Regions from separate parts of the Terribacillus aidingensis genome, predicted to be linked through region 2. Evidence: riboswitches for the same ligand, from Rfam matches in the RefSeq annotation. Region 2 holds a riboswitch; each other region holds the start of a gene.
The links. A riboswitch is a leader RNA that binds a small molecule or an ion and turns the genes downstream of it on or off. The one in region 2 is predicted to bind S-adenosylmethionine.

Region 1 (7,656 bases), 1.6 Mb from region 2:
AATCTCCCATGCTGCCAGCAAAACAATCGGCAGCAGGGAACCGAGCAGTACAGGATGTGTTCTTAATTTCTTCCACATAAATCATCATTCCTCTCCAAGGTCTTGTGCGAATTTCGGCTCGATATACGAATCAACCGTTTCCGCTACATCTTTGTTGCCTTTCCATAGATTCGCCTTTTCCAGAACAGCGCCTGACTGATTCAGAATCTCCTGCTGTGTATCACCTGGTACAGATTCCGAGAAATCATTCCGTTCCAGCTGTTTTGCTGCAACTTCCTGGCTGATTCCCGCCTCTTTGGCAACAATCTCAGCTGTCTCTTCTGGATTCTCTTCGATCCATGCTCTTGCTTTGTCATAAAGCTTCAAGACTTCCTTCACTTCTTCAGGATGATTTTCAGCAAATTCTTCCCGAACGTTCAGGAAATTATATGTGTTGAAATCTTCGTTACGATAGAAAAGCTGGGCGTCATTTTCCAATTCAAGCTTCGCCATATGCGGGTCAAGTCCTGCCCATGCATCTACATCACCTGAAAGTAGAGCGCTAGCTCCGTCTGCATGCTGCAGATTTACAATTTGAACATCCTGTTCGTCCAAACCAGCTTCCTGCAAAGAACGCTGAAGGAAGATATACGGATCAGTCCCGACAGTTGCGGCGACTTTCTTCCCTTTCAAATCTGCTGGTTCTTGGATATCGCTGTCCTTAGCAGCAACCAATGCTGTCCATTCTGGTTTTGATGCCAGATATATACCTTGAATCGGATTGCCATTCGCCTTGGCAAGCAAGGCGGCACTTCCTGCTGTAGAGCCGAAATCAACGCTGTTACTGTTCAAAAATTCCAGTGCTTTATTAGATCCTTGGCTTAGTGTCCAAGTTACTTCGATGTCAGAATCCTTGAATGCTTCTTCTGCCCATCCTTTATTCTTTATCACCAGACTTGCTGGGGAGTAGTAGGCATAATCCAAGCGAATTTGTTTTAGTTCACCTGATGCACTGCTGGAGTTTCCGCAAGCTGCCAGAAAGACGATGACAACTAAACTAAGTAAAGCTAGTAAACTTCTTTTATCTATAAGGGGAATCTTATTCATCAATCGTTACTCCTTTGTTATCCAGTTCACAGGCATACGTGCTGATCGAACCGCGCAAGCGTTGTGCTTCTTTGTATGTGCAGCGATTGTGAACGACTTCCAATCCTGCTTCTCTTGCAATAGCTGCGGCTTCCTGCGACACGACACCTTCTTGGAGCCAGAAGATTTCCGGACGAACTTCCGCCGCTTCTTTAGCGAGTTCCACAGCTGCTTCAGGACTGCGGAAAATCTGAGCGATATCGATTTTCTCCGGTACGCTTGTCAAATCAGGATAAGCTTTTTCTCCCAATACACTCGTTTCGGCAGGATTAACAGGGATGATTTTGTATCCGAGTCGCTGCATCTTCCGTGCCAAACGATTACTTGGACGCTGTTCCTTACTGCTCAAGCCCACTACTGCAATAGTTTTCTGACGGCCTGTCGCATCTGTCGCACTGCCGAGTGCTTCCCGGATGACGGCTTCATCATTGATAACGATTTTCCTTGACTCGGAACGGATTCCCGTCGCTTTTTCCAAGGCACGGTCTAAATCGTGGATAAGATCATCTACTGACTCGATTCCAACAGATAGACGTACCAATTCTTCTTTTACTCCTGTAGCAGCGAGACCTTCCGCATCCAGCTGTAGATGTGTTGTTGACGCAGGATGAATAATCAATGATTTGGCATCCCCGACATTGGCAACGTGTGACCATAGCGCAACATTGTTGATCAAAGTAGCACCAGCTTTTCTGCCGCCTTTGATACCGAAGTTGACAATCGAACCAGCACCGTTCGGAAGCACTCTCTTACCTATTTCATACGATGGATGGCTGCTGAGCCCAGGGTAAGCAACCCAATCAACTGCCGGATGCTGTTCCAGATAGCTTGCCAGCTTTTCTGCATTTTGGACATGGCGTTCAACGCGCAAGTGCAACGTTTCCAGCCCCTGAATCAGCTGCCATGCATTAAACGGGCTTAGCGCAGCGCCTAAATCGCGAAGCAATTGCACACGCAATTTCGTGCTGAAAGCGAGTGTGCCAAAATCAAATGCATAGCGGATGCCGTTGTAGCTTGGATCAGGTTCTGTAAATGTCGGAAATTTCGGTGAATTCCAATCAAACCTGCCTCCGTCTACAATCAACCCTCCTATAGAAGTACCATGACCGCCAATCCACTTTGTCGCACTATGGACGACAATATCAGCACCAAGTGTAATCGGTTTGCTCAAAATCGGTGTAGCAAACGTACTGTCGACGATTAGAGGAATACCAGCATCGTGAGCCACTGCTGCTACTGCTTCCACGTCTAGTACATGCAGACTCGGATTCCCGATGATTTCAGCAAATACAGCCTTCGTTTTGTCTGTAATTGCTGCGCGGAAAGCTTCCGGATCGGTCGGATCGACGAATTTAACGTTGATTCCGTAGCGTGGCAGTGTCGTGTGGAAAAGATTGTACGTTCCGCCATACAGATTGGTCGCTGCTACGATTTCGTCTCCAGCGCCTGCCAGATTGAGAATGCTGTAGCTGATTGCTGCCATACCAGACGCAACACCGACTGCTGCAACGCCGTCTTCCAGCAATGCAATCCGTTTTTCCAATACATCGACGGTAGGGTTACCAATACGGGAATATATGTTACCAGGCTCATCCAAGGCGAATAGGCGCTCTGCATGATCTGTATCATGGAAAAGGTAAGAAGTTGTTTGATAAAGCGGCACCGCTCTTGAACCTGTTGTCGGATCTGGTGCTTGCCCGCCGTGTAATGCTAATGTCTCTGCTTTATAAACTTGATCTGTCATTTTGTCATTCCTCCAATTATTTATAAATGAAAAAACAGCTTCTCGTAAGAAGCTGCTGCATAAGCATGGAACTTCTTATCTCTCAAACTCTTTGTTTGCTGGAAGTAGCACCTTCCAAGCATTGCTGCTTGCAGGTTGCCGGGCATCATCGGACCAGTCCCTCCGCCTCTCTTGATAAGCTATTATGAAATTTTTATAGGTTGCTGAAGCAAATGACGGATATGATGTCCCCACTTCTCAAATTCAAGCAAAAAGCCATCATGTCCATATATTGTTGTTACATCTACATGGCGCGCACCTGGAACTTCTGCCGCAAAGCGGCTAATCTCTTCCGGAGGGAACAGCAGATCCCTCGAGAAGCCGAACGACAGTACAATCGCTTTTATACTTTGGGCAGCAGACTGCCAGCCACCTCTGCCCCTTCCGATATCATGGCTGTTCATAGCCTCCAGTAATGTCATGTAACAGTTGGCATCAAAACGATTGACGAGCTTCTCTCCTTGGTAGTTCAAGTATGATTCCACCTCATATGCTGCATCGTCCCTTTGGGATGCAGCGCGTCGGAAGCGCTCATTATATTGATGATCAGAACGGTAAGTAAGCATTCCTACCATCCGTGCAAGTCCAAGACCTGCTGCAGGTAATTTGTCTGCTGTGTAATTACCATTGTTCCAATTCGGATCAGATGTGATAGCTGTCTTGGCCAAGTGATTATAGGCAATCGCATAGTCACTCACAAAAGGAGTTGCTGCAAGGGGGATTAGTACATCCATAAAATCCGGGTACATGACACCCCATTCCAGCACTTGCATCCCTCCTAATGATCCGCCGATCACAGCCCTCAAATGAGAGATTCCTAGCTTCTCCAACGCAGTGCGCTGAACCGAAACCATGTCACGAATCGTGATAGCAGGAAATGCCGATGCGTACCTCTCTCCCGAAATTGGATCTATTGATAAGGCACTTGTTGTCCCGTTGCATCCGCCAAGCACATTGAATGTAATTATCTGATACCGGTCGGTGTCGATAAAACCTCCGGGCTGCAGCAATCCGCTCCACCAGCCTGGATCTGCACTGGTGCCGGCCGCAAACTGATCCCCTGTCAGAGCATGGCAGACCAGCACCGTTTCTCCCGATTCAGGACCGCTTTTTTCATAAGCAACCTCTACCTTTGAAAGGATATGACCTGATTCAAGCTCGAAATCCCCGATGAGAAGTTTGCCGGTTTGGTATAACTGTTGTGACTTCATGTTCCGTACGCTTCCTCCCCTCAAATAAAAAAGCCACCCTGAGAGGACAGGGTGGCAATATGTACCGACTTGTCTCTCTCATCTCTAAAGTGCATACGCACTTTCAGGAATTAGCACCTTATAAGCATTTCTGCTTGCAGGTTGCCGGGCATCGTCGGGCCAGTCCCTCCGCCTCTCTTGATAAGAGCTTGCTATTTATTTGTTAACAGGATTGTAGCATGTGTTATTTTATGAGTCAACTATAAATTCTGAAATTTCCATTTACGTTATAAATATCCCTGGAAATTTGGACGCCCCGCATCAGCTAATGCCAATGCGGGGCTAAAATGTAACTTTTCTATTGTAAGTAGAGGATACCTAATACATCCTCCTGCCGCGGTACTTGTTCCACATGGTAGTTTACACTTAAACGATGCAATCCCTACCTCTATTGCATCCTCACGGCTCCTAGGCCGCTCCAGTCTGAATAAGTACTTCTGATTAAAACTATAGCAGAATGCCAATGATCTTCGATAAAGTTACTTAAACATCGAAGACGTTAACTATCTTATCATGCTTTACAATTATTGTCAAACTCCCGATGTAGCACTTCTCCGCAGCTGACTATCTATTCCCGCTAGCAACCTGCACAAACCACCCTAAATTTCCCATCTTTCTTAGATGCAGTCCTATTTTAAGTAACACTTCATGACGAAAGCCCTGAAAACACTTACACAAGTTGGTCAGAAATATTCACGTAAGATAACCTGACAAGTTTGTTACATTTTTTTGTCTGGCACTTATAATGAGAAAAGATTTAAATTTTCAAACAATAAAGATACTCACAGGGGGTAGAGAAGATGGATATGGCTAATACGGTATTCATGTTTGTCGCAACTGTCTTGGTATGGTTGATGACACCAGCACTCGCACTCTTTTACGGCGGGTTAGTAAGAAGCAAGAACGTACTGAGCACAGCGATGCATAGCTTTACGACAATGGCAATCGTATCGATTATCTGGATTATTATCGGCTTTTCATTGGCGTTCTCACCAGGTAACGGAATTATTGGAGGATTAGATTTCTTCGGACTTAATAATGTTGGTTTCGAACCGGCTGAAGGACACACTATTCCATTCAACTTATTCATGATGTTCCAAATGACATTCGCGATTCTGACAACTGCAATCGTGTCTGGCGCTTATGCAGAACGTATTCGTTTCCCAGCATTTATTCTTTTTACAGTTCTATGGGTCCTCATCGTTTACTCCCCGCTAGCACACTGGGTATGGGGCGGCGGCTGGATAGCTGAAATGGGCGCACTCGATTTCGCAGGCGGAAATGTTGTCCACATTTCCTCCGGTCTTGCAGGCTTGGTTGTTGCCATCGTCATCGGCAAACGAAAAAATGCTGGTTCCACAGCACCGCATAACCTGATCTTCACCTTGATTGGCGGCGCTTTGCTTTGGTTCGGCTGGTTTGGGTTCAACGTCGGCAGTGAGCTTGCTTTCGATGATGTAGCAATGTATGCCTTCATCAATACAAATACTGCTGCTGCCGCTGGTGTACTAGGCTGGATGATCATTGAATGGGTCGTCAACAAAAAGCCAACACTACTGGGAGCTGTATCCGGTGCAATTGCTGGTCTTGTAGCTATTACTCCGGCTGCTGGTTTCGTTTCCCCGATTGCCAGTATTCCAATAGGCTTCATCGGCGGCCTTGTCTGCTTCTGGGGTGTCGGCTGGCTGAAACAGAAGCTTGGTTATGATGACGCACTGGATGCTTTCGGCCTGCATGCAGTAGGCGGTACGTGGGGCGGCATCGCAACTGGTTTGTTCGCTAGCGACTCCATTAACGCAATCGTGGAGCACAATGGTCTTTTCTACGGTGGCGGTATTGATCTATTATGGAGACAGGTGGTTGCCATCATCGCGACATTTGCCTTCGTCGGCGTGGTGACATTCATCCTGATCACAATCGTCAACCTTATCTTCAAAGCACGAGCTACTGATGAAGAAGAAGCAAAAGGCTTGGATCTCACGATGCATGGCGAGCGTGCTTACCAGGACTAATTAAAAGGAGGAACGGTATATGAGTGACATGTTCAAGGTTGAGATTATCACTAGAAATTCAGCGGATCTTGAAGCTTTCAAAATGAAAATGGCTGAAATCGGAGTATCTGGCATGACTTTCTCCCATGTGCAAGGCTGCGGTTTGGAAGAAGGCTATACGGAGTTATACCGGGGCGTCAAGAAAGTACAGAATGTATTTGATCGACTAAAAGTGGAAATCGTCGTCAGTGCAGTTCCAGTCGATGACGTCATTAAAGCCGCTAAAAGCGCACTCCATACTGGTAAAGCAGGTGACGGAAAGATATTCGTCTATCCAATCCAGCAAACAATTGATATCAATACAGGAAAACAAGGTCCGGCTGCCTTGTAAGAAAAGTGCTCCCTCATGGGGGCGCTTTTTTCTACGTGAAAAAGCCAGCCCATTTTCAGGCTGGCTGGGAGAAGAACATGAGCAGGCTAGTAACATTAGGGCGATTGTTCTCATACGATACAGCAGATAGCTCTAGCAGCAATCCCGCTTTTGGCTTGGGGGCCTGGCGGGAGAGCTACCTTTATTTCACTATTCTATATGATAGATTTTAGCCGTATTCGGGTCATTTTCTATGTGGCGGCGATCTTCATCCACAAGATCTTTCAATTTTTTTATGGCATCTTCAAATTCATGCTGTGATAACTGGTTTGTTGCACGCAGGGAGCAAAGCATAGCATAGGCAATCGGCATCGTATTCACTTCTACAATCACATCTACATCAGAGTTGCCGCTATGGGCAACATGGGAACGGTTGTCATTTCTGCTGGTTGAGAACGGGTTTTTTTCATATTTTCTTACATTGCTCATGTTTATTCTCCTTCCTTATTCTTTCTTATCTTCTGCCGCAAGAACCGCCGCGTCTGCGTCTTGGACGGCGGCCTTTTCCGTGGCCTTTGCCATGGCCTTTACCGTGGTCGTGTCCATGATCGTGATCGTGGTCATGGTCGTCATCTTCGAAATCCAGATCAAATTCTTCTTCTACTTCAGCATCTGCTTTTGTTTTCACGTAAACCCAAGAGTTGCCGCTTTTAACGACTTTAGCTGTGTTGTAGTTTTTGGATTTGCTTTCAGATTCAGATTCGTTATCTACGTTTGTACCTTCAAATTCTTCTTCTTCACGATCGTGTTTGTAGTAGCTCATAGTTTGATTTCCTCCTTCGTATTTGCATTTCTTTTCCCATTTTTCACCCATCAGTTATTCCTCCTTCTTTTTTTGTTATCGCCTTACAGTTATAAGCTATGCAGTTATCCCTTGATGTGTATGGTCAAACTGTTCAGGGGCAAACATGGAATTTGATGATATAGTGGAGGAAAGGAGGAGCACACAATGACTTTTGATTGCGAAGCATATGCTGAGGGCATTACAGTTCGACCTCTCCGTAAAGAGGATTATGCGAAATGGTTCAGCGGTTTCAGCCGGCGCAAGCTGTCCCAGCATGCCCATGATCCTGGACT
Region 2 (7,656 bases):
CACAATTGCGGCTGAGCTCGTTGCCGTAACATTGATCATGGGATTCTGGTTCCCGGATACACCATCTTGGATCTGGAGTGCTATCAGTCTAATCATCATGTTCTTATTGAATTATATTTCTGTTAAAGGGTTCGGTGAATCCGAATATTGGTTCGCCTTGATCAAAGTCGTTACTGTCATCATTTTCATCATTGTTGGTTTATTGATGATCATTGGAATCCTTGGCGGCGACTCACCTGGATTCTCCAACTTCACTGTGGAAGACGCGCCATTCAATGGCGGATTCCTAGCATTGATCGGTGTCTTCATGGCAGCAGGCTTCTCTTTCCAGGGAACAGAGCTGCTCGGAGCAGCTGCTGGAGAAGCAGACAATCCTAGAAAATCGATTCCAAAAGCGATTCGCTCTGTTTTCTGGCGTATCCTGCTGTTCTACATTTTGGCGATTTTCATTATCGGGATGCTCATTCCGTACACAACAGAAAGCCTTGCAAGTGACGATGTCCGTTTGAGCCCATTCACGCTTGTGTTCGAAAAAGCGGGTATTGCGTTTGCTGCATCTGTCATGAACGCGGTAATCCTTACCGCTGTCCTGTCTGCCGGTAACTCCGGTATGTATGCAAGTACACGGATGCTTTGGAACTTGGCGAAAGAAGGAAAAGCGCCAGCTTTCCTTGGTAAGCTAAACAAGAACGGCGTTCCTGTGAACGCATTGATTGCAACAGCAGCAGTTGGCTGTGTTGCTTTCCTGACATCCTTCTTCGGAAATGGTGTCGTGTACACATGGCTATTGAACGTGTCAGGTATGGCCGGCTTCATCGTCTGGGTAGGTATTGCTGTCAGTCATTATCGATTCCGTAAAGCATATATTGCTCAAGGAAATGAGATCAAGGATTTACCATACACAGCGAAATTCTATCCGGCAGCGCCGATTCTTGCCTTCGTGCTATGTATCATCGTTATTGTCGGACAGAGCTTGTCTGCTTTCACAGCAGATGGAATTGAATGGGGCACTTTGATTGCGTCTTATATTGGTATTCCAGTATTCCTGCTTTGCTGGATCATATTTAAAGTGAAAAAGAAAACAAAGGTGCATAAACTGGAGGAAGTCGATTTGACTACTCCGGCACATGAAACAGCACCAGAATAAGAAAAGCTGCCGGGAGACCGGCAGCTTTTTCTATGGAAAATGATAATTAACCTTAGGAATTGGGTATTTTATATGTATACAACAGTAGTTAAATTCATACTGCTCATGTTAATTATCTTCCAGATTTATACATAGTAGCAGTAAACGGAAATATGTGATATTTATATGTATTTTTTTATCTGATTTTATTACTTATTTCCTAATCTTCTTGTTTCTTTATTAGATTTACAAGTTATACTGAATTAGAGGTGAATATATGAAAATTGCAATTGTGACCGATAGTCTGACGAATTTGAGAGAAGAGGATTTACAGAGATATCCTTTTATATACTACGCGCATTTAAATGTTGTCGTAGATGATAAGTCCTATATTGATTTAAAAGAGATTACGAATGATCAGTTATTTCGTTTTATAGATGAGGGAGCTTCCTATTCTTCTTCCCTGCCTTCACCAGAAATATTTATGACGCTTTATGAAGAATTATTGGCTAGTTATGATGCTATTATCAGCCTGCATTGTACAGAAAATGTAAGCGGTACCGTCAATTCGGCTCGTATAGCAAGGGATTCAATCGAGGGTGCCGAAGATAAAATCACCGTCATTGATACGAATACAGCTTCTATTGGAGTAGAAAATATCGTCATTAAAGTATGTGAACTAATGGAGCAAGGTAAGTCAATCCATGAATTGTTAGATGCAATTGAATATTACCGAACGCATGGGGAGCTGTATCTTACGATTAATGACCTTACTACACTAGTACGTACTGGGCGTATTTCAAAGACTGCATCAAGGATCGGAAATTTATTGCATATCAAGCCGATTATCGGTTTTGAAAATGCGAAATTAGAGGTTATGGGCAAAGTCCGTACGAAGAAGCGTCTGCTGAAATGGATGCTGGAAAGATTACGACACGATATAGAACAATCAGGAAAACAAGTTGTTCGCATTACACATGTGAATTCCATTGATCTTGCTACTGAGCTAAAGCATGCATTGGAAATATGCGGAGATAAGGTTGAAGTTTTTATCAGCAATGAAATCAGTTCCGTTATGGCAATTCATTTTGGCAGAGGCGGGGTTGGGGCAAGCTGGATGCCCGCTAATTATTCTGTTTAGCAAATTGCTTGTGATATTAATCAGTCGTATATATAAACCCTCGAACAATTTAATTGTTCGAGGGTTTTGTTATGCTGAATGAAGTTTTAGTATTAAGGCTGCTTTTCTGCACTCTTAAAAATAAAGAAGCCTATCTTCGTGAAAAGATAAAGTGTAAAGATGATTATTAGAGTCCTGCCTATAACATCACCATCAGTCATGTCAAAGCTATTTTGAAATAATAAACGACTATTAAAACAAAGATAAATTGCGATTAAAAGAGGAATAGCAATAAACAAAACAGCAATGACACGTCTGGCTTCCCAACTCATTATAATCAGTCCTCCCATATATGATCCTTTTCAATATCATAAAAAATCAGGTAAGTGATTCTTATACATAATCAGAGCATCTTTACTGGTTTTTAGAGTGTGTATTGTCTTAGTATTGGGTGTTGCGTAGATAATAGGATAATCTATTTCACCATATTCTTCATTAATTCGGAATGCTAATTGCTCTGCGCCCAGAGAAAATTCAGATTGTATACCGGGTTTGTTTCCGCGTGCATCCAAACGCAACCATCTATTTAAGTCTTTGATATACACTCCATTAAGTGCATGTATGCAATATCCTTTATCAGGTGTATCAAATAGCATCAATCTTTGGTAGCAAAATCCAGTGGGAACTCCTACTGATCTTAACATGGCAGCAAGCAAATTAGATTTTGCATAACAGATACCTTCTTTGTATGTAAGTACTTCTGATGCTCTGCAAGTCACCCGCTTGCTTTGAATATCCCATGAGTGCGCTATACTATCACGAACATAATGGAATACTGCTCTGACTTTTTCTATTTCGGACATTTGAGATGAAATCAGCTCACTAATCTTCTCTTTGATCAGAGGATGTGAGAAGTCTATTACATCTGATTCATTCAAGTAATCATTGTAAGAATGTTTCTCTGGTATAAGATTCAAGTATCTCCCTCCTGCCAATACATATGTATAAATATACCAATAAAATCAATTAGGTGGTTCATTAATTTTAATTGTGCTAAATCATTCTTATGCACATATTATGGTTCTCTAAAGCAATTTACATTTGTTAATCCGAGTAACCCGATAAGTTATATTGACAATCTAATCGTTGTCTGGTAAACTTTCTGAAAACTGTATATGTTTCTTATCTAGAGAGGTGGAGGGATATGGCCCTGTGAAACCTCAGCAGCAGGTCTGACAACAGATACTGTGCTAATTCCATCGGTTCATAGCCGGCAGATAAGATGAATAGAGGAAGCCTCTCGACGCATCTTGCACGAGAGGCTTTTGTATTTGTCCCTGCCTACAGAAAGGGGAAGGCAACATGTTTGAATTGATTCGGGAACTGTCCAAGTACAAAGGGTACAATCAGTCATTTGTTTCACAGATCGTCGATAAGATTACACCGTTCGCAGACGAGATGCACTTTGACAGTCGGGGGAACCTTATTGTCCGTAAATATGGAGAAAAGTATTCGCCGAAGATAACCTTGCTCGCTGAGGTAAAGGAAGAGATTTACGTGGTGACGTCGATAACGGAATCAGGTGCGCTTGTAGCGGATGCAAACTACTTCTCGCTCACCTATGCTCAGGGGCAGACTGTACAAGTGGAGACAAAGTATGGATTAGTGCAGGGCGTGATCATGGCAGGTGAAGCAGAGCAGCATGCAGCTGTGATCGACATCGGTGCGAACTCAGAAAATGATGCGCGTGAGATGGGCGTTGAGCCTGGTGATCATGTAACGCTTTTTGATGATTTTCTATATCTTGGGGACGAGGTAAGCGGAAGAGTCGTCGGGAAAGGGCTGGATAATAAAGTGGCGCCGGCAATTGCAATCAATCTTCTGCAGCAATGGAATACAGCTGAAGGGGAAATCACCATCATCTTCTTTCCGTTTCATAACAAAAAGCAACTTACCTATCAGCTCGAAGGAGAAGCAGCCTTTTTTATCGGATCCGTCCCTCGCCAAAGAATTGCCCATAAAAGCCGAGGAGCCATCGAATTAGGAAGCGGCGTTGCGATCAAAGTGGCAGACAAAACAATTCCAATCAATCAGACTTTGAAAAATCAGCTCGTCGATTTGGCCATTGCTCATGACATTCCATTTCAGTTGGAATTCCTATTCAGACATCGTTACAAAAAGCTATCCACTAAAATTCCGGTAGGCGTTTTGAATATCCCGATCGAGCATCTTGACCAGACAACTCAGGTCGTATCGGTAAAGGATCTTGAGGATACGAATCAGCTGATTCAAACCTATCTATGGAGAAGTAAAGAACTGCAATTTTAATAAATAAAAAACCTCGTACAGCGCCCTGGCAGTACGAGGTTTATTTTATTTCACTAATTCGAGAGACTTCTCGATTTTTTCTTTATCATGTTTCAATTGTTTGTCCACATCATGCGCATAGTACATGTCATTTTTGATCATGTAATCTGCGATTTTAGCGTGATTATCAATTGCTTGATCCAATTGTTTCTTCAAAACCTTTCGTACATCGGGAGATGCAGTTTCTGTCAGTGCAACCGCATAGGTTCTGACAGTGGCTTTAGCTGAAACCAGTAGTTCCGTCGCAATTAACTCATCACGCATTTTTCCTGCTGTCTTCAATTTTTCCGTGATACTCATTCCAATCACCTTCCTTTATTAAGATAGGACTTCCTGCAATTCCTTGATTGCTTTCTCTGAACTAGTTACATCATTATCCAGAATCATTCTCAAAGTGTCATCTTCGGCCAGGGATTGTAATGCATAGGATTTCACCAGGCAGCTCTGTTTCAGAGTAAGTACTTCGTGTACTTCCAACGTTTCATGAAGTGCTAATTTATTCTTTGCCATGTTAATCCTCCTCACGTGTTCTCTTACACGGTATAGATAGCCGGATTGAGCAGACAATAAACATCTTTTGATTGGAAAATGACACCATTTTACTAGGAAGTGGTGTATACTACAGTTAATTTTCAAGTAGGAGGCGGTTCAGTATGAAACATACTAAGACAGCATACAAGTCGCAAAGCAGGAGAGTCATAGCAATCAGCTAAAGGGGAGCTTTTATTGAAGCAAGCATTATTGATTATCGATGCACAGCAAGCACTAATTGAAGGAGGAGCAGGAGAGAGACCTGTTTATCGCAAAGAGAACCTGATTGAAAAAATCAACCTAGTCATCGACAAAGCGCAAACGGCAGACGCAGCCATTCTTTTCGTCCGTGATACAGATGTCTCCGAAGGGAAGGGCGCTGGATTCCAGATTCATCCGGATATTCAAGCACCGCCGGAAGCGCCCATCTTTGACAAGCAGGCAACAAATGCATTTTACGGAACAGGATTACTGGAGTTTGTAAAAGGTGAAGGATTTACCCATGTTGTTATCATGGGCTGTGAAACCCAGCATTGTATCGACACGGCAGTTCGTACTGCAACTGTACAAGGCATGGATGTAACACTCGTAGCAGATGGTCACTCAACAGCCGGTTCTGATGTTCTGACAGCAGAGCAAATCATCCAGCATCACAATCAGATTCTGCACGGTCACTATAATGTAGATCATTTCTCTGTCGTCCGGCAGGCTGAGGAAGATCTGTTCGTGCCGACACATGATACGTATCGGTAAGGACATATACGAATAAAAGAACGAGGCTATGCCTCGTTTCTTTTATTATAACTATAGGTTTGTCGGAAGAATGAGTTCTGCCCATAGCTACATTAGATTAACTCCAAGTCAGAGAATGATATGGCAAGTGAAAGGAAAAGAAAACCATTTAAAACAGCATTTTGTCTACGTTCACAAAACTGTAAAAGGAATATTGCGAATTTGTGAAAACGTTCACAAAAGTGAGCGCAATCTGATCTTTTCGCTTATACTACAAGTGTAGAAGGAAAAGCGCTAATCCATCTCAACATTATATGTGAAATGTTTAACAAACTATTTTCATGGATGGAGTGTGTAAGAAAATGATCATACAGTGGATTCGAAATAGTAAAGCAGCAGCGGCACTTTGGGCAGTAATCCGGATTTATCTAGGCTATAGCTGGTTAACAGGCGGACTTGGCAAACTGACCGGCGGCGGTTTTGATGCAAGTGGCTTCCTGCAAGGCGCTGTCGCGCAAGCCGGCGGAGATCATCCAGCGGTACAAGGCTGGTGGGCGGTCTTCCTAGAACAAGTCGCATTGCCTAACGCAGGGTTGTTCAGCTTCCTCGTCATGTGGGGAGAAATACTTGTCGGAATCGCACTTATTCTCGGCGTCTTTACCAACTTTGCAGCTCTAATGGGAATAACAATGAACTTCGCCTTCCTGTTCAGCGGAACCGTCAGCACAAACGCACAAATGGTCTTGCTTACTGTCTTCCTGCTAGTCGCAGGAGCTAATGCTGGACGGTACGGGCTCGATCGCTGGGTAATAGCATACCTAAGAAATCACTACCCAAAACATGCACCGAAAACGCCGACGAAGCCGATTGCTTCTTAAATATATAGAACCTACTGCAATAGGCAGTAGGTTTTTTCTATGGCATCTAAGCTGTCAGAGAATCCGGTACACCATTCATTGGAGTACGTATTAAGACATGAACAGTCTTGCATGGAAGTGATGGCTGTTAAGCTGTTCGGGATCTAAATAAACAATCTTGAAACTGCTTGAGATATAACTGTTATTCGTCATACGAAGATAGAGCTTGATTAATAGCTGTGTACGCTTGTCCGAACGATGCCGATGAAGAGATGTCACCCGCGTACTCCAACTGGTTTTTGGCATTTTGTGCGTGTGTTAAAGAACGAATCGCGTCTTGCAGCATAGTCCCTTTATCACCATATTGTTCTATAGCTGTTTCCAGCAATGTAATACTGCTAGTTAAATCATTTGAATCAGGATAGTCAAACGTTCTTTCTAAGTTGTCTTTTACTTGCTGCAGTATTTCTTTCATTCTGGACACTCCTTTATGATTAATCGAGGTTATTCTGCGCATAAATGCAAGGGTTATCCGAAGATAAAGAAATCCTGATCATTATCTGTTAGAGACATAAACGACTAATCTTGCCGTTGTGATGTATTGCCAAGACTTCCATTCTTGTATATTCTGGAAGTGGAGGTGATACCTGATGGCAAATGAGAGGAATGCTCATGCGTCAGAATTTGTAACAGCTCATGCAAAGCCTATTAGGAAAGGCGATACTTTGTGTGAGGAGTCTGTTTACTAATCGCCATTGTATCCTTTTCTGTCCGGGCTTTGCACTTATCTAAGCAATGAAAAAGATAAGGGAGCGAACAGAAAATGGATAAACGAAAAACTACAGAACAAGCATTCATCCGGAATGACCAATATAACTTCATCGCGCGGCAGGTGTCTCATATTATCAATGCCTATGCTACGG
Region 3 (7,656 bases), 1.6 Mb from region 2:
TAGCTTATACACCAGGTCGTAAAGTGATGGATTCTGCTGCTCAAGAAGATGCAAATGCTGCAGTACCTGTTCCATCCCTTCCGATTTATCGACCGTTGCCAGCTTTTCCGGGACAACTGTCATCGTTTCTTTCATCTTATGTATCGTGACTGGGAATTCGATTTCCTGCTTGACTAGCCACTCCAGTACGGCAGTCTGTACAACCGGATCTGATTCCTCATCAAGCAGGAATGCTTCCATCTTCTGTACATGCGGACTGACATCAAACGAATGGCATTTCTGGATGAGCTGCCATTGCAGGGCAACATCCTGGTCTTTGCGTGCTTTTTCGAAATTATGTATAAGCTGATCTGCAGTCGTTTGACTTTTATCTTCTGCCATTTTACGGCTTACCTTCTGCAGCTGGTCAAACGATGTCTTAAGCGGCGCCGGTATTTTCTCTGTTGCATACACCTCGTCCAGCAGCTCCACTACTTCGTCGTAGCGCCCAAGCTGGAACAGCAGTGTCAAATGAATATGTAAGTATTGCAGGTAATCCTTATCCCTGGCAGCCAGTAGCTGCAAGGACATCTCTTCCGCCTCTTCATGTCTGCCCAGCTCCATTAAACATATCAGGCGCCCTGTCAGAATTTCCGGCTGACGGTAACCATAATCGAGGAGCTGTTCAAACTTCCCAATCGCATCGGTATAATTCTTCTCCTGCAGCTCCTTCATCCCTTCCCGCTCCAGCCGCGTCTTCAGACCCGGGAACAGGACAACATTATTCTCTTTATCCATCGGCAACATCCTCATTAGATTTTCAGTTAGAGACCCAATAACAGCTATACCCTTAAATGTAACAAAGAAAACGCAGATTGCAACTTAAAAATGGCAAAAAGCTGTGAATCCATGCATCCACAGCCTCTTAATACTATTCCCTACTTTTCTTTGGGATCCTCAGACCGAGGTCTTCTGAAGGGTATAACATTGTCCATGCGGAGAGGTGTAGCATCGTCTTCCTCTTCTTCATCGAGAAAATCAAACAACCGCTGCTGCATATCACCCAGCTCAGAGGCCGTACCACTTTCATCACCTTCCAGGTCATAGATATTGCGCTTGATCTGAAGGTAAAATTCCTTCAAGGGCTTATCTGTATATTGACTCAGAAGCCGATCAGATAATGTATATTCCTGTTGCAGTTCCAGGTCATAGATGCGGACCATGAAGTATTTCCCGAAAGGAACGGATCCAATAAACCGATAACGTTTCGTCTCATCTAAATACATAGGCCACCTCCAACAAAAGTGTAGCATGTATCGACTCCCATATGCATATTTTCTCCATAATATACAGAAAACTTACATTTAATTAACTATATATAATCAAGGTGACTACCTAGAAGGAGCGGCTCCGTTCGTCCGCTGTACCTGTAACAAGAACCCCTCTTCCGGTATAAGATTCTACATGATTACCACGCAGGTATGCACCAGTTATAGGTGACTGCTCATCACCTTTCAGCCTTATCGCTGAGGCATAATTTCCGCCGCCGCAGATGGTGTTCTGTATGACCAGGAAATTCTTGATAGGGTTGCTGCGCCCAGTAGGACGGTTCTTGCTGTCCGTGTCATTTCTGCCGTCTACATGATTTGGATGAATAGCAATCCCACCACCGCATGATTCTATTCGATTATTGTAAAGAACAACATTCCGCCATGAATAAGCACGGACAGCCCATTGGAGCGTTTCCTTCATTACATTGTCTGTCACGAAAATACGTTCATGCCATCTGTCTGCTGTTGCAGAGTGTGATCCAATTGCCCTTCCCCAGCTTCCTTTTGTCTCAGACGGCCCAAAACTATTGTGATGAACCCAAATATCCTGACATGTTGTTTGGTCGAACACAGATCCTCCCCACGGGAAAACCCTGCGTGCTTTAGCTAAATCAAGCTGAATTGCTTCACTGTATGTGCGCTTTCCCCCACGGTCATCATAGCCGAGGAACTGACAATGGCGCACTTCGATATGACGTACAGCATTCAATTCGATTGCATGCCCTCCGCCATGCTCCACCAGCCGCAGCTGTTCGATAATCACATTCTCCGCATGCGCCAGCACAAAGCTAGTGCCGCCACGGTAGGCTGGGTAGTTTGTATCCCACGTTCCGCCTCGAATGATCAGATTGCCATTGCCGCGATAAGCACGCATTCGATTCCGCCTGCGTAAATTCAGCAGCATCGGTCCATGATGCTTTTTTCGGAATATAGAATTATCATCCGCCTCAAAGAACGTGTTTGGCTTGAGACGTAAAGGACGGCGCAGTGTGTAAAGTCCTGGTGGAAAGACAATATGTATGCCCTTCTTTCGATCAGCCAAGTTCAACAGCTGCTGAATACCTTTTGCATCATCATGTCTTCCATCCGCTCTGACCAGCGGGTGATCGGTTGCTACTATTGTATAAGCTGACTTTAACTTTTCATCTAAATGATTGCTTGTTCGGCTTATGTCTCGAAGCTTTTCTGCCAGTTGACTGAATACAGCTGGTAACTTCTGTTCCTTATCCATCCTGCCGCCTCCTTTTCGTGAGTATTTTACCCATTAACCGAATTGGAAACAGCTTAATCATATCGAGAGCAACTTTATGGCAATACCGCAAATGAACGAACAGGAAATCCTGACGCTTTTCCTGCTTTCGGAACGATATTAAAGATGAACGCACCTTTTTCTGGCAGCTGATCCAAGTTCGTCAGCAGCTCCACTTGATAGGAATCCTGTTCCAGCACATAATATTCACCAAGCAACGCACCGTTTTTCTGAAAATCGACTGCAGCATCCGTATCAAATGTCTCATGTCCTACCGCTTTGATATTACGTTCTTCATACAGGAATTTCAGACTATCCAGTGACCAGCCAGGGGAATGACTGTTTCCCTGTTCATCTTTATTATCCATCTGTTGCTGGTTTGGCCAGCGTGTGCTCCAGTCCGTGCGTAAAGCAACAAACGTGTCTGGCTCAATCTTGCCATATTCTGACTCAAACGCGAGAATATCATCCACAGACAATGAATAGTCATGATCTGCAGCAGCTTCTTTGGATTTATCAATTACAACAAGCGGTAATACCAATTCTTTCAGATCGAGTTCTTCTAAATATCGTGTATCCCGCACAAAGTGGATCGGTGCATCCAGATGCGTACCGTATTGTCCCGGAAAAGTAAAGCTCTGGGCGAAGAAGCCATCATCATGGGAGAATAGTGTTTCGAACTTTGCAGAATTGAATGCCGAGAAATGCGGAGACTCAGGACCAAATGTATGCGTCAGATCTACCCACTTCTTTTCTCTTAATACTTCCAACGCTTTATTCAATTCGTTTGACATAAACTATCACCTCATATAAATAGTTTAAGAGAACACAAAAAACCTCTCCTAAATAAGAAGAGGTTTGCTACATTATGTAGTCCGATTCTTATCTAGTCTGGAATTAGCACAGTACATATAGTCTGTTGCTGAGGCTTCATTGGGCCAGTCCCTCCACCTCTCTTGATAAGAGAATATTCTGTTAACTAATACTATATAGTAAAACCACTTAACAGTTCAAGAAAATTAACTATAGCTAGTTATATATTTGGCGACTGCTAACATTGCTCGAGCCCACTATCCTCTTTGATGTTCATAACAATAGACCTTCCCGCTAAATCGATTGTGATTAGCCTTGCAGAAGGCCTCTACCTTTTTAGAGACTGCGACATTACAGATGTAACATTTGGCATTGGTAGACTGTACAGCAGATGTCTCTTTATGTTTCTTCTGTTTCAACGCTTCAATATGCTCTTTTCTAATATTAGGATCCTTTATGTTCTTTTCACTTAATATACTGTGCATACGTGAAATATCTTCATCAGATAATATAGGAGAATTGCTCTGCACTCTTAAAACATTCATTTTTCTGTTTATGTACTCCGATAATTCCGTATCATAAACGATGAGATCATTCGATTGAACTTTTCTCAGTTCTTCATTCACTTTAAACGTACATCTTCTAGTAAATGAGACAATGGAAACAATATTCGTTTCCTCTTCTAGTGATAGAATCGATTTTAGTGCTTGGACATGTCCATAATTTTGATGGAAAGGATTCATCATCGGAAACTTTCCATTCACACTCCACTTCTCTCTATTTCGATCACCATATATTGTTCCGGCGTAATTTTTTGTTTCAACTACAAATATTGCCCTAGAAGTAAAAATGACGTGATCAATTTGTGAATATCCTGATTTAGCACGAGAATTAGGGATTAATACGTCACTTAAATAACGGCTGTCCTTAGGAAGTTGATCAAGCTGTATATTGATTTTATACTCTCCAAGTTCGCCAATTCTGGTTGAATTTATTTTAGGTTTCTTTGCTTTTGGTTCAGTTTTAGGCTTTTCCAATTTTACATTTGATTTCTGTGACTTAGAACTTTTACCAAACAACTTTTGAAACAGTTTAATCAGCCTCTTTTCAATTACCACATTCAATCTGCAGTTATAAAAAATATAATTATTATTATAGGATAACCTTACCATAGTTTAAATGTAATAATATGTATTAAATTAGATAAATAAAAAAAGGAACACCTTATAATAAGGTTATTCCCTTTTTCACAATTCATGTTAACCCATATAAACGCTATCACACGTCCCAGCCTGCGGCTCATAAAAACAATGGTCTTTAAATTGACCCGCAAACGGCTGGCCATACCATGTTGGAGGACATGGTGCATATGGATTAAAGTACCAAAGTGCATACGCAGCAGGCTGTTGTCTCCAGGACTTCAAATTCCTTTCTGCCAATCTTCTTTCCTGTTCACGCGCTCGCTGGTAAAACACATTTCCTTTTTGAACAGCTTCAAATGAGAAATTCCCGCCTTGTACTTGGAAGATAACATCATTGATCGATCTTACATCTGCAAAATCCAAACAGTCAGCAACCGCACGATTTACAATGACATTCCCAACAAACAGCATTCCCAGCTGCCCTTCCCCTTCGGCTTCAGCACGCATCATTCTAGCCATCAAGTCGATATCAGAACTATTGTATTGTACTCTTGCCATGTTATCACCCCACATACAGCATATGAAAAAGACCCGCTTTCATGTCATTGTATTAGAGGAGGGCTTAGTCATATGTGTGGAAGATCCATTTTTTTAGATACAATCAATTATGTTCTGCTGCAAAAAAGGCTTCCAGCCACGTATCAGCCATCAGTCTATTACCGGCGTCCGTCATATGCACACCGTCTGTTGTCAAATCCGTTTGCGCTGTTTGCAAAAAGGCGGTATGAGTCGGGACGAGTGTCGCGCCATACTTTGCAGCCAACTCCCTTACAATTTCTACATAAGGAATCAACATTTGATTTCCTTTTGATTCGTTATTTTCCTCGATAATGGTCGGCTCCATAAGGTAGAGCTCCGCACCAGTATGTTTTGTTCCAGCCAGGATCTTATCGAAAACTTCTCTGAATTCACCCGGATAAACCTGTTCCATTTTAGGCTGATCCAGCTGTCTCCATACGTCATTGATTCCAATTGAAATAGAAATTAAGTCAGGCTTTAACGAGAGCACATCTTCCTCCCATCTAGCCGCCAAATCGGTAACTCGATTGCCTCCTACTCCTCTATTGACGATTTCAACCTCTTTTTTCTGCATCAGTTCATCCTGAATCATTTTTACATAACCATCGCCTATGTCTTGAGGATCCTCGAACCTTCCGCATTCGGTTATACTGTCTCCGATAAAAACCCATTTTTGACTCATCTAGAAACCTCCTTTTTAAATACCAGCGTGCTTACCTGTTTTTTATCCAGTCAGTCGGGCTGCATCCTTTACTTTTCTTAAAAATTTGACTGAAATATTGCGGGTTATTTCCATATCCTAATTGCTCTGCAAGTTCGAAAACTTTGATATCCTTCTGACTACCCATAATTTCTACTGCTTTATCAATTTTGCTTTTCATTACATAAGCAGAAAATTTCTCTCCTACTTCTTTTTTGAATAATTTCCCTAAGTAATCTGTGTTCATATATAAGACTTCATTGGCTATCCATTGCAAGGATAGATCAGGGTTTTCGATATTCTCTCTTATGCTGGCAATTATTTTATTTACGACGGCAGAATAGCTGGTAGATTTTTCTGCGTGGCTGCCAGTCATTTTTTCCTTATTCTCTTCCGCCAGTTCTTGGACGACTTCTTCTAAAGCTTCATGGATATCTTCTTCGCTAGATGGCTTCAGCAGGTAATGCTTCACACCAAATCGCATCGCTTTTTGCGCATATTCAAATTCGTTATAACCGGAAAGCAGTATCCATTTGATCAAAGGAGAGATTTTTCTCCCTTGTTCGATTAATCCCATTCCATCCAGACCAGGCATGGTGATATCGGTAATCACGATGTCTGGCGTCTGTTCTTTAATAAAGTCCAACGCTTCCAATCCATTTCTGGCGGTACCATGTAAGACAGTTCCCTGCTGTTCCCATTCTACAATAGAAGATATTCCTTCCAGAAGCATCGGCTCATCATCTACCAGCAGAACTTTGAACACTATCACTTCCTCCTTCATAAGGAATCTTCAGCAAGATTTTCGTTCCCGCGTTTGGCTCACTCAACACTTGAATTCCGTATAGCGGACCAAACAAGATTTTTAATCGATTATCTATATTTCTGATGCCCAAGCCCGTGCCTTTTGGCCGGTAATGCCCGCTTACTAGTTTATTAATGAGTTCCTTTTCCATTCCAGGTCCGTCATCTGTTACAGAAATAAACGTATTTTCCCCTTCCTCTACTGCTTCAATTGTTATCGTACAAACACCAATAATCTCCTGCAAGCCATATCTTATTGCATTTTCAACCAAAGGCTGAAGACTGAATTTAGGTACCTTGCAAGAGAGAAGATAGTCAGGTATATCGGTGTGAAAACGCAGACGTTCCTGAAAACGATACGATTGAATCGTGATATAGTGATTCACAATTTCCAGTTCATCAGCAAGCGGAATGAGAGCTTCTTTGGTTTCCAATGACGATCGTAAAATAAAGCCAAGTGACGTTGCCATACGTGACGTCTCCTGATGTTTACCTAGTCTTGCCGACCAATTGATCGATTCCAATGTGTTATATAAAAAATGAGGATTAATTTGTGCTTGGAGTGTTTTGAATTCAGCGTCTTTGATCACGAGCTGCTTCTTATAATTTTCTTCAATCAATGAATGGATCTGGTTCATCATTTTATTGAAGTTTTCATGCATCTGACCTGCTTCATCCTTTGAGAACCTTACGTGACTTTCCACCTTAAAGTCCTCGACCTCCCCTTTTTGCACTCTTTTCATCTTTCTATTCAATGCCTCGATCGGATTGGTAATTCCTTTAATGAAGCGAATGCCAAGAAACAGAAGTATCACAAATAACAGAAGATAGATCGTTAATACTGTGCTTTTCACCAACTTTACTGCCTGGAATAATTGATTGTAGGGAGAGGCTATCATATACGTCCAGTTTGTATAAGCAGCTGAAGAATACGTCACAAAATATCTATCAGCATCATAATTCACTACCTGATATCCATCGCTTCCTTGCACATTGGCCATTAAAAACGTTTCCTTCTTCGTCGTTTCCTGCGGGAAGATAACTTCCCCATCTGAATCG

Region 1: linked by a shared signal. The riboswitch ahead of metX (homoserine O-acetyltransferase) and the one ahead of ABXS78_RS02740 (hypothetical protein) in region 2 are both predicted to bind S-adenosylmethionine.
Region 3: linked by a shared signal. The riboswitch ahead of ABXS78_RS11200 (cyclase family protein) and the one ahead of ABXS78_RS02740 (hypothetical protein) in region 2 are both predicted to bind S-adenosylmethionine.

What each region holds. Positions count from the first base shown of each region.
Region 1 is NZ_CP159996.1:2,456,344-2,463,999, forward strand. It holds gene ABXS78_RS12980 (ABC transporter permease) at 1-78, opposite strand, end outside; gene ABXS78_RS12985 (aliphatic sulfonate ABC transporter substrate-binding protein) at 85-1,086, opposite strand; gene ABXS78_RS12990 (PLP-dependent aspartate aminotransferase family protein) at 1,079-2,869, opposite strand; SAM riboswitch class I at 2,942-3,050, opposite strand; gene metX (homoserine O-acetyltransferase) at 3,052-4,119, opposite strand; SAM riboswitch class I at 4,195-4,306, opposite strand; gene ABXS78_RS13000 (ammonium transporter) at 4,959-6,170, shown strand; gene ABXS78_RS13005 (P-II family nitrogen regulator) at 6,190-6,540, shown strand; gene ABXS78_RS13010 (hypothetical protein) at 6,730-7,008, opposite strand; gene ABXS78_RS13015 (hypothetical protein) at 7,034-7,342, opposite strand; gene ABXS78_RS13020 (GNAT family N-acetyltransferase) at 7,529-7,656, shown strand, end outside.
Region 2 is NZ_CP159996.1:484,567-492,222, forward strand. It holds gene ABXS78_RS02725 (amino acid permease) at 1-1,147, shown strand, start outside; gene ABXS78_RS02730 (DegV family protein) at 1,404-2,267, shown strand; gene ABXS78_RS02735 (transglutaminase family protein) at 2,615-3,223, opposite strand; SAM riboswitch class I at 3,426-3,530, shown strand; gene ABXS78_RS02740 (hypothetical protein) at 3,609-4,574, shown strand; gene ABXS78_RS02745 (spore coat protein) at 4,620-4,913, opposite strand; gene ABXS78_RS02750 (spore coat protein) at 4,932-5,123, opposite strand; gene ABXS78_RS02755 (cysteine hydrolase family protein) at 5,340-5,897, shown strand; gene ABXS78_RS02760 (DoxX family protein) at 6,239-6,754, shown strand; gene ABXS78_RS02765 (hypothetical protein) at 6,936-7,208, opposite strand; gene ABXS78_RS02770 (FusB/FusC family EF-G-binding protein) at 7,557-7,656, shown strand, end outside.
Region 3 is NZ_CP159996.1:2,109,441-2,117,096, forward strand. It holds gene ABXS78_RS11185 (DUF3196 family protein) at 1-777, opposite strand, end outside; gene ABXS78_RS11190 (hypothetical protein) at 918-1,265, opposite strand; gene ABXS78_RS11195 (hypothetical protein) at 1,375-2,541, opposite strand; gene ABXS78_RS11200 (cyclase family protein) at 2,616-3,353, opposite strand; SAM riboswitch class I at 3,439-3,525, opposite strand; gene ABXS78_RS11205 (nuclease-related domain-containing protein) at 3,630-4,490, opposite strand; gene ABXS78_RS11210 (cell wall hydrolase) at 4,632-5,072, opposite strand; gene ABXS78_RS11215 (SGNH/GDSL hydrolase family protein) at 5,176-5,775, opposite strand; gene ABXS78_RS11220 (response regulator) at 5,807-6,559, opposite strand; gene ABXS78_RS11225 (sensor histidine kinase) at 6,534-7,656, opposite strand, start outside.